2 regions of the Lysinibacillus sp. A4 genome follow, and region 2 is predicted to be linked to the other one. Evidence: predicted binding sites of a transcription regulator. Region 2 holds the regulator's gene; the other holds the start of a gene.

Region 1 (5,826 bases), on a different contig from region 2:
TGCAAAAGTGATTAGAGGTGTGCCTATGCAAAGAATTGCAAATTTAATAGCCGTAAAAGACGGTAAAGTATTATTACTTCAGAAACCAAGACGAGGCTGGTATGTAGCTCCTGGAGGGAAAATGGAGAGTGGCGAGTCAATCTTTGAGGCTGCTATTCGAGAGTTTCAAGAAGAGACAAACCTCATACCTTTACATGTTCATTTAAAGGGTGTTTATACGATGATCATTAAAGAAAACAATGACGTAGTGGATGAATGGATGCTCTATACATTTGTTGCAAAGGATGTAGATGGAGTACCGTTCGAAGAAACAAGAGAAGGCAAACTTGCATGGCACCCAGTAGAGGATTTAGCACATTTGCCAATGGCTGAAGGAGATCGAACTAATTTACAATTTGCTGTTTCGCAATCAGGCATTCAGTATGGCACGTTTGACTATACAACAGATTTTGAATTACTTCATCAGAAAATACAAATTTCAAAAGAACAATAAAGGAGTTGCATGACAGTGGTGGTTGAAGGCCAACAAAGTACACATGAATTGGTTATTATTACAGGAATGTCTGGGGCTGGGAAAACAGTAGCTATTCAAAGCTTTGAGGATTTAGGGTATTACTGTATTGATAATTTACCACCTGCGTTACTTACAACTTTTTTAACCTTATTAAGAGATTCTGGTAAAGACAGTACCCGAATTGCAGCAGTAATGGATATGCGCGGAGGTGACTTTTTTGATGCTCTAATTGGCGCATTAGACCATATACTAAAAGAAGGCGATATTGTTGCTCGTATTTTATTTTTAGATGCAGATGATGCCACATTAGTCAGACGTTATAAAGAAACAAGACGTGCACATCCATTAGCAGTGAATGGTTTACCTCTAGATGGAATTAAACAGGAACGAGTACTTTTATCTGAAGTAAAGGGTCGTGCCAATTTTGTTTATAACACATCTAACATGAAACCAAAGCAATTACGTGAAAAAATCGTCAAAGAATTTGCAAGTGAGGCAGACACTATTTTTACCGTTAACATTATGTCCTTTGGCTTTAAACATGGTATGCCGATTGATGCGGACTTAGTGTTTGATGTTCGTTTTCTTAAAAACCCATATTATGTGGAGGAGCTACGTCCAAAAACGGGTCTACAAACAGAGGTATCTTCTTATGTGTTAGCGTTGGAAGATACGCAGATCCTTATACAAAAACTGACGGATTTATTAGACTTTATGATTCCTCTCTATCGACAAGAAGGTAAATCACAGCTTGTTATTGCTTTTGGTTGTACTGGGGGCCAGCATCGCTCCGTGACATTAGCAGAATTTTTTGGTGCATACTTTGCGGGCAAGGAAAATACGGTTATTACGCATCGTGATATTAATCGTAGAAAGGAATGAGTGAATGGGGAAAAAGCAAACAAAGCTTGTGGTAATTGGTGGTGGCACAGGGCTCTCCACGTTACTTCGCGGGCTGAAGCATCACCCATTTGATATTACTGCTATTGTAACGGTAGCAGATGATGGTGGATCTTCAGGTCGTTTACGTGATGATTACGATATCCCACCGCCTGGTGATGTACGCAATGTGATTGCAGCATTATCAGATATTGAGCCCCTTGTAGAGCAAATGTTTCAATACCGTTTTTCGGCATCTGAAGACTTACGAGGTCACTCCTTAGGGAATTTAATGCTTACAGCTCTTACTGATATTACCGGTGATTTCAATCATGCTATCAGTGAGATGGGAAAGGTTTTAAAAGTTCATGGTCGAGTTATTCCAGCTGCTAATAAAAAAATCACCTTACATGCTGTGCTTGAGGACGGTTCAATTATCGAGGGAGAATCAAAAATTCCGACAGCGACAAAACGCATTAATCGCGTTTTTTTAGTACCTGAAAATGTGCAACCGTTGCCAGAAGCTATTCGTGCAATACTTCGTGCAGACTATATTTTAATAGGACCAGGAAGCTTATATACAAGTATTATTCCGAATTTGCTTGTTAAGGAAATCGGTGAAGCAGTTGTTAAGGCTAAGGGAAGAAAAATATATGTTTGTAATTTAATGACACAAAAGGGTGAAACCATTTCTTATACAGCAGGCGATCATGTAACAGCTATACATAAGCATGTTGGCCATGATTTTATCGATTCCATTTTAGTAAATGATGAAGAACTCCCTAACCCTGTAAAAGAACTGTATAAAGAAGAAAGAGCGGAACCAGTAACATTTGACGTAGCAAAGCTTGAAAGTATGGGATTAGAAGTTATCAAACGAGACATTGCTACAATTCGTCCAGATGGAACGGTTCGACATAATGCTACAAATGTTGCAGAATGGCTGGTAGATTATGCTGATATTTACCATCAAAAAGTAAGAGGACCAATAATAGAAACATAATGGCTTTATTGTATATGGTAAGATGAACATATACATAGAAATCATGAATGAAAGGGGGGGCGTGATATGTCTTTTGCTTCTGAAACAAAAAAAGAATTGACACAAATAGAAGCGGACAATCATTGTATGAAAGCAGAAGTTTCTGCCCTAATTCGTATGAATGGTTCATTATCCTTTGCAAATAAACAACTAAGCTTAGACGTGCAAACCGAAAACGCTGCAATTGCTAGAAGACTATATACGATTATGAAAAAATTGTATCCGTACAATGTTGAATTACTTGTTCGTAAGAAAATGCGATTGAAAAAAAATAATGTGTATATATGCCGTGTTAGAGAAGGAGCGCGTGAGCTATTAATTGATTTAGAAATCATCTCAGACGACTTTCAATTTAACCATACTATCTCAAGAAAGCTCATTCAAAAGAGTGGCCAAAAAAGAGCTTATTTAAGAGGAGCCTTTTTAGCAGGAGGTTCCGTCAATAATCCAGAAACATCGGCTTATCATTTAGAGGTTTATTCTTTATATAAAGAACATGGTGAGGCATTAATGGATTTGATGAATGAATTTGAACTCAATGCCAAAACAATTGAACGTAAAAAAGGCTTTGTAACTTACTTAAAGGAAGCGGAAAAAATTTCAGATTTCCTTAATATTGTTGGAGCGCATCAGGCTATGATGAAATTTGAAGATGTTCGGATTTTGCGAGATATGCGTAATAGTGTCAACCGTATTGTGAACTGTGAAACTGCCAATTTAAATAAAACCATTGGAGCAGCATTACGGCAGGTTGAGAATATTCGATTTATTGAAAATTCAATTGGTCTTGATCAACTACCAGAGAAGCTTCGTGAAATAGCACGTCTCCGTGTTGAATACCAAGATGTGACATTAAAAGAGCTTGGTGAAATGGTATCTAGTGGAACGGTTAGTAAATCTGGTGTTAACCATCGATTGAGAAAAATTGATGAGATTGCGGATGCATTAAGGCGTGGTGAAAAAATAGGTGGTTAAGTTATCATACTTTTCAGGTATGAATGTCATGCTAATCGCTTATTGTTCTTTTGCCAGTAAGTAAGGTAAGATAAAACTAATAGACGAACGGTAGTGAAGGGGAGTTTTGAGAATGATTGAGAGAAGAGTCCAGGTTAAATTAAAATTAGGACTACAAGCTAGACAAGCAGCACTATTTGTGCAAGAAGCAAATCGTTTTAGTGCTGATATCTTTCTAGAAAAAGATGAGAAAAAAGTAAATGCCAAATCCATTATGGGTGTTATGAGCTTAGCAGTTGCTAAAGGTACCGAAGTGACTTTAAGCAGTGAAGGTAACGATGCTGAGCAAGCGGTTACAGCATTGGCAACAATTATTGAAAATGAAGATTAACATTCATTAAATATAAAAGGCATCACAGAGTAATTCTGTGATGCCTTCTATTTTTTATTTATTATCGCTACGGTGCATAATATGATCGATTAAACCGTATTCTTTTGCACGTTCAGCAGTCATGAAGTTATCACGATCTGTGTCTCTTGCAATGACTTCAAGTGGTTGACCAGTGCGTTCAGATAAAATGCCATTTAATTTTTCACGTAAGAATAGAATACGTTTAGCAGCAATTTCAATTTCTGTCGCTTGACCTTGTGCACCACCTAGTGGTTGGTGAATCATGACTTCAGCATTTGGTAAGGCAAAACGTTTACCAGGTTCTCCAGCTGCAAGTAGGAAAGCTCCCATTGATGCAGCCATACCAATACAAATTGTTTGTACCTGTGGTTTAATGATTTGCATTGTGTCATAGATAGCCATACCAGCCGTAATGGATCCGCCAGGTGAGTTAATATAAAGAGAGATATCTTTATCTGGATCTTCTGCTTGTAGGAAAAGAAGCTGTGCGACAATGGAGTTAGCAACATTGTCATCAATAGCACTTCCTAAAAGGATAATACGGTCTTTAAGTAGACGTGAATAAATGTCATATGCACGCTCACCACGACTAGTTTGTTCAATAACTGTAGGAATTAAATTCATGTTAAATCCTCCTTAAAAAGCTAAATTCGAATACCTTTGCTGAAAAATTTCCTTTGTATTTCAGCTGTATCCTTATCATACACATTATAGTCAGGGAAGGTCAAATATTAACCCTGCTAAAGTGAAATTAAAAAAAATAAATTGTTTTTGCATTCTATGGTTGAATTATATAGGATAGGCTTGTATAATGATTAAGGTTATAAGGTTTAAAGTACAGGACACTATTTTGCAGGTATGCTTCAAAAATGAGGGTTATCTACATCATGCTTTTCGTAAGCCTAGAGTGAGTACTTTTTTTTTGTGTCTTTTGCCCTCGTGGTGTAATGGATAACACGTAAGATTCCGGTTCTTGCACTGGGGGTTCGATTCCCTCCGAGGGCGCCATTTTACTGATTAATTGATATACTGTTATAGCTCATCTCCTAATAAGTAGTTTAGCAGCCTGCTTACTGGAGATCGAGAGGAAGAATAAAGGGAATACTGTCCTAGTTGGCATTATTCCCCTATTTATTCCTTTCAAACCTTCAAAAAAGCAACAACTCCAAATTATTTTTTAGTGAACATACTGTACGTGAGACTAGTAATAGTCGAAAAAAAAGAATCCTATCTGAGGGGATTCTTTTTTTTTGCCTAAATTTATCGAAATTTGGCATGGTTCATATTGTATATATATTAGTTTTAGGTTAATTTTCTTGTTATTTATACATGTTTTCTCAAATTATATGAATTTCTTATAAATTTATATGAAAAAATATTTTATTTTATGCGAAAAGTTGTTGTCTAAATACTATAATGTTAATATAATTGACCTAATAGTCTAACATTTCCGAATTGCGAAAAATAATACGTAATTCGGAAAATTATCGAACTAGGGGGAAATACAATGAAAAAAACAGGTTGGATGTTATTGATGATAATTGCAGCATTAACATTAGCACTTGCAGGATGTGGTACAAAAGATGATGCATCTTCAGGTAGCTCTTCTTCAGAAGATGGTGGAGATGGCAAAAAAGTTTATAAAGTAGGTACTGAGGCCACTTTTGCACCATTTGAATCTGTTGACGATTCAGGGAAAATTGTGGGGATTGATGTCGATATTCTACAAGCTATTGCAGATGAGATGGACTTTGAGGTTGAGTGGAATAATATTGGATGGGAGCCAGTGTTCCAAACAATTAAAAACGGTGAAACAGATATCGGTGCTTCTGGAATCACAATTACGGAAGAGCGTAAAGAATCATTTGATTTTACAGAACCGTATTATGAGTCTCAGTTATTAATTGTTGTGAAAGAAGATTCAAAGATTAAATCTCTTGATGAATTAAAAGATAAAAAAGTATCTGTACAAATCAATGCTACTGGTCATATGGCGGCGAAAAAGCTACAAGGGGAAGCAAGTAC
Region 2 (5,826 bases):
GCTGAAATATCTCTCGATGTATTTACGTATTGCTGCTGAATGCCAGAAACTGCATCAGCAATATCATTAAATGACTTGGATAAACTTTCTTGTGTATTGACACTATGTTGAATTTTTTGATCAACATTAGTAACTGAATTAGCCATAGTCGTAATATTACTTTCTGTTTCCTTAATAAGGTGAGAAACATTTTGGACGGCATTTTTTGTTTCCTCCGCAAGTTTACGAACTTCCTCAGCCACTACTGCAAAACCTTTCCCATGTTCTCCAGCTCGTGCAGCCTCAATAGAAGCATTTAATGCTAATAAATTGGTTTGATCAGCAATGCCTGTAACTAGCCCAACGATTTCAGAAATTTTTTGAGAAGAGGTACGTAGTTGGTTCATCGTTACCTCAAGACCATTGACACTTTGCAAAATAACTTGGATTAAATCATTTTGTTCTTTCAATTGCTGTTGGCCTCGTCTTGATTTTTCTTGTGTATCTGCTACGAAGTTCAATCCTTGCTTGGTTGCTACAGCAATATCATCTGTTTGTGAGGAAATCACTAATAATGATGCGGCTGTTTCTTCACTAATGGCATTAAGCTCTTCTGCAGTACTTTGGATCGTCGTTACAAGGGAATTTTTTGTTGCATCTGCTGCTGAGCGAATACGTTCTTCCTCTTTTTCATATGCCTCAATCACGAGTTGTTGCTCAAAATTAATGATTTTACAAAAAGCGTTTATAGCACGAATAGCATCTGTTTTAGAAATATCCACCTCGTTCACAAAGTTTGCAAAAGTAGTAGTGAGTGACTGGAATGAGGCAATATACCACTTTGACTGCAAGCCAATTCGAACGTGAGCCTCAGCAATGGCTTTTCGCTCAGCAATGTAGGCATCATTAATATGACTTTCAAAAATGTCACTTAAATGTTTATGTAACGTGATTTTCAAACGATCAATATGTGATGTTCTATTAATAATATCAAGTAAATCTTGGCTCAAACTAATGGCTGCATAAAATTTCTCCACCATTTCAGGAATTAAGTCTTTAGCTAAAGGCTGTAGCTGCTTAATGATAGCTAAATCCTCAAGTGTTAAATTTAAAAGTTGTAATTGTTTTTGAAGATTGGGGTGGTTCAATACATCTAACTGTACACCGCTCTTAAAATTTTCAGGTGTTAATGTAATTGCGTAGCTAGAACTACTATTTTTTGAAAACCAACTCATTATTATTTGCTCCATTCTTAATATCCATAATAAATTGTAAGTAAATAAGCACTTTTGAAATTTGTTAGGTTTGTATATTTAATAAATAAATGGGATTAAATCTATTTTACTATTATTTGCTGAATATTTGGTTAAAAAATTGGATATTTCTTTATTTTTTTACTTTATTGTTAGTCCAAATGGTGAAGCGATGTAAATTTGAATTTAAAATAGGAAACCTGTAAAATACGAACTGTTTAGCAATCTAAAAATCGTACGAAAATAAAAAATGGAAGGAGGGGTGGTATGGAGAAAAAACGTTTTAAATTTGTTATTCCTGTCATGGTGATTGTTGCCATTGGTTCTGTTTATATGCTACGAAACTATCATGCTGAGGTACCAGATATTGAGCAATTATTAATTACCATATGTGCAGCTTTGGGATCAGGGGTATTAGCCTACTTTTTATTTCCACAGCAGGGTGATAATAAGATTGATGACAGAGGACCGTATTAATAGATTAAAAAAACTGCTCGTTTTCATTAAAACGAGCAGTCTTTTTATGGTTTAAACAGTTTAAACCAGCCTTTATGTTTAAAGACAGCCAACATAAAGATAACGATAATTATCATAATCCCAAGTACAATAAAATAGCTGTATTGCCCATGTAGCTCAGGCATGTTATCGAAATTCATCCCATACACACCAGCAATGAAGGTAAGTGGTATAAAGATAGTTGATACAATTGTTAAAGTCATCATAATGCCATTCATTCTGCTAGAACTCATAGCCATATAACTATCCCGCATGTCTGCTGTAAGCTCTCGATTAGATTCAACCATCTCTGTTAGCTTAAGTAGATGGTCGTAGATATCTCCAAAATAAGCTCTCTCCGATTTTTTTAGTGAGAAACGGTAAGAATTGAGAATGCGATATAAGAGATCACGCATTGGTAAAATAGTACGTCTTAAGTCAAGCAAGTCACTACGGAACTCGAAGACAATTTTCATGGCATTTACATTACTTTGGTATGTAAGTTCACCTTCTAAAGCATTTAGATGATCTTCAATTTTATAAACGAGTGGAAAATAACTGTCAACAATTTTATCGATAGTTTGATACGTTAGGTATACAGTACCTCGCTCCCAATTCTTCGGTTGGTTTTCCAGCATCTTTTGCACCTTCTCTATCTCAGGGACAGAATTTTTATGGAAGGTTATGATGAATTTATTGGAGGCAAAAATATTAACCTCCTCCGCAGCTAACGTCTCTTCGTTTACCCGATGAATGACAAAGAAATGAAAATCATCATAAAAATCGAGCTTAGGACGCTGCAACCTCATTAAGCAATCTTCAATAGCGAGAGGGTGAAAGTGGAAAAATGTATCCAACAATGATTCCTCCTCGGCTGTAGGACAATTAAAATCAACCCAATACCATTCAAATTCTTGCTGATGTATCTCTTCTAATGGAAAATCCTTTAACAATTGTTGTTGCTTTGTAATGCCAATGGTGCTTATCACGGTTTTCACCTCAAATTATTTACTACAAAATAGTTAGCGCTCCTCTTTAAAGCATACCCAACCACCGAACAAAGTAGTGGCAAAAAATCTAGAAGGTTTAGTAAAACCCGCACTTTGTAAAAGTATTAAAATTTCTTCTTCACTCATAAAAGAAAGGGAACGAATGGATTTTTCCATCTCTGCTACATCGGATAAAGAAAGTCTAGTATGCTGTAGCCAATAAGAACGCCATAAATCAAATTGTAGTTCTGTTTCTAAAGAGCCTAGCTGACCATATTTTGAAACAAGGACAAATGGTGCTCCAGGTTTCAAATGTCTTGCTATTTCTGTTATTGTTTCGAGCTTTTCTTTATAATCATGAATAAAATGCAAGACGAGAACACAACTTGCCGCATCATACTGAGTAGAGGGCAGCGAAGCATCAAGTATTGTAGCCTGATGGAATGACATATCATTAGGAAGAGTGAGTAAACGCTCTTTAGCTATAGTAAGCATGGATTCTGATGGATCAATGCCAGTGAATGACCAGTGAGGTCTTCCTTCTGCAAGCTGTATAATTTCATTGCCACTTCCTGCTCCCACGACTAGCATGTTAGCATTTTCTGATAGCCTAGAATGATAAAAAGTTTGTATTAAACGTAGCATGGCATCATAACTAGGCAATGTACGGCGAATACCCTTTTCATATTCATTTGCTAATGTGTTGTTAAATTCCAACGCTCCTCACAGCCTTTCAAAAAAATTTTAAAAAATCTTTCTTAATGTGAAACTATTGCGGGTATAGTTCCGTAAATAGTAGTACATAAAACATAGAATAAAGTTCAAAGAAAGGGTTGATATATATGGAGACTAAATGGTCTAAAGTAATCATACACGCAAGTGCATTTTTTGCGCCATGGTTAGTGCCCATTATTTTCTTTTTAATTAGTTCGGATGAGGAAGTAAAGGCAATTTCTATTCAAGCACTGCTATTCCAAATTGTCATGGGTGTTTTAATTGCTATCTCTGTTGGTTTAAGCTTTGTCCTTATTGGCTTACCATTTTTAATCATTTTCGGCATTATGGTATTTGTGGTACCGATCATCGGTATCGTAAAAGCATTGTCTGATGAACCTTGGCGTTATCCAATTGTTGGTCGCTGGGTATAATTTTCATAGACGCAAGTATATGCTAGTTGCATATGCTTGCGTTTTTTCTATGACGAATAAGGGTACATTAGGTGTATAAGGAAATTATTAAACCGTAAACAAATAATCGAAAAAGGGCTCTTTTCGGCTCTTAAAAAGCCTTTTTCTAGACTTTCCACTTTTCTATGGGCGAAATCATTGCAATTTTTTTCAAGCGTTTTGTATAATATACTCAAAGAAAGTCAAAGATAGTCAAAGTCAGTGAAGCAAGCGAGGTGTATTCCTAAAATGCGTAATATATCAGACATCATAGAGGGTTACTTAAAGCAAGTGCTTGAATTAGGTGGGGAAGGGCATATTGAAATTAAACGTAGTGAAATCGCTGATAAATTTCAATGTGTACCATCACAAATAAATTATGTTATTAATACAAGATTTACTGCCGAGCGGGGTTACCTTGTTGAGAGCAAACGTGGTGGTGGTGGATACATTCGAATTTTACGTGTCCGTGCGAATTCACAGATTGATCTAATCGACGATGTTCTCAGGCAAATTGAAGGTGGGGCATCACAAACAATGGCAGAAGATTTGGTTTATCGACTCATTGATGAGCAGGTAATTTCCAAGCGAGAAGCGAAATTAATGTTAGCAGCAATTGATCGCTCCACGATCGACTTGCATCTCCCATTAAGAGATGTCATTCGATCAAAAATATTGCGAGCAATGCTGACAACAATAAAATATGAACAACAAAAATAGTGAGGTGATGGAAATGATATGCGAACATTGTAAACAACGTAATGCGACAGTTACAGTAACACAAGTTCAAAGTGGGCAAAAAGTAGAGCATCATTATTGTGACGTCTGCGCCTCACAATTCCATCCATTTCATGCAGAGTTTAAACAAGAGCCAGTATCTATTCAACAGTTATTGTCTAACTGGTTTGGCTCTCCTACATGGCAAAAGGTGGGGGAAAAACAACAGGTACAACCACAACAGCAAACATGCCCACAATGTGGATTTTCGTATAAGCAATTTTTAAAAGAAGGAAAATTCGGGTGCCCAAGCTGTTATGACACATTTGGAGATCATTTGCCAAAGCTTTTTAATCGTATTCAGGCAGGTCCACAACACATTGGAAAAATGCCTGGTGCTCGCAGTAATGTGTATGTTATTAAAAAGCAAATAGAAGATATCCGCAAGCGTATGAAATCCGCCGTAGATGAAGAACAGTTTGAAGAAGCGGCGAAGCTACGTGATGAAGTTAAAGAGCTAGAGAAGCATCTACAATTTGAAGGTGGTGATGTGACATGATGATTGAATCATTTTTAGAGCGTGCGACACCAACTTGGATGCATATCAAAGATGATTACTCAGATATCGTCATTAGTACACGGATCCGCCTTGCACGAAATTTAGATGGCTATCGTTTTCCATTAGCGTTTTCAGAAAATGAGGCACTGCAAGTGGAACAGGCCGTTACACATGCTGTCAGCGATAGCCCAACTCTTCAAAATGATTATGCTTATTTTGCTATAAAGGATTTAACCCCTTTACAGCGTCAAATTCTTGTAGAAAAGCATTTGATTAGCCCGCAACTGGCTAAAAAAGAGCAAGTGGGCTCTATACTACTCTCTGAAGACGAATCCGTTAGCATTATGGTGAATGAAGAGGATCATTTACGCATTCAATGTATGACAGCAAGTTTTCAACTTCAAAGTGCTTATGAACAAGCAAATAAGATTGATCGTATCCTAGAGAAAGTATTACCGTATGCTTTTCGAGATACTTTTGGTTATTTAACAAGCTGTCCAACGAATATTGGTACGGGTCTACGAGCATCCGTCATGATGCATTTACCCGCTCTTACATTAACTGGGCAAATGAATCAAATTATAAATGCCATGACACGCTTAGGAATGACTGTAAGAGGTATATATGGTGAAGGAAGCGAAAATTTAGGGAATGTTTATCAAGTGTCT

Evidence for each region. The regulator CtsR, encoded in region 2, represses protease genes until heat stress. The targets are predictions, from matches to a motif close to ATGGTCAATAAAGGTCAAACA.
Region 1: a site for CtsR is predicted at 4,512-4,532, ahead of clpP (ATP-dependent Clp endopeptidase proteolytic subunit ClpP). Genes of this name have one in related genera too.

Annotation. Positions count from the first base shown of each region.
Region 1 covers NZ_JANWTB010000009.1:117,595-123,420, forward strand. The annotation lists gene NY607_RS18005 (NUDIX hydrolase) at 26-493, shown strand; gene rapZ (RNase adapter RapZ) at 503-1,396, shown strand; gene NY607_RS18015 (gluconeogenesis factor YvcK family protein) at 1,401-2,396, shown strand; gene whiA (DNA-binding protein WhiA) at 2,463-3,410, shown strand; gene NY607_RS18025 (HPr family phosphocarrier protein) at 3,523-3,780, shown strand; gene clpP (ATP-dependent Clp endopeptidase proteolytic subunit ClpP) at 3,835-4,425, opposite strand; tRNA gene NY607_RS18035 (tRNA-Arg) at 4,735-4,809, shown strand; gene NY607_RS18040 (basic amino acid ABC transporter substrate-binding protein) at 5,309-5,826, shown strand, end outside.
Region 2 covers NZ_JANWTB010000008.1:147,969-153,794, forward strand. The annotation lists gene NY607_RS24335 (methyl-accepting chemotaxis protein) at 1-686, opposite strand, end outside; partial or broken gene NY607_RS24340 (protoglobin domain-containing protein) at 669-1,229, opposite strand; gene NY607_RS17120 (hypothetical protein) at 1,500-1,709, shown strand; gene corA (magnesium/cobalt transporter CorA) at 1,754-2,716, opposite strand; gene NY607_RS17130 (class I SAM-dependent methyltransferase) at 2,750-3,433, opposite strand; gene NY607_RS17135 (DUF4870 domain-containing protein) at 3,559-3,864, shown strand; gene NY607_RS17140 (CtsR family transcriptional regulator) at 4,132-4,602, shown strand; gene NY607_RS17145 (UvrB/UvrC motif-containing protein) at 4,616-5,158, shown strand; gene mcsB (protein-arginine kinase McsB) at 5,155-5,826, shown strand, end outside.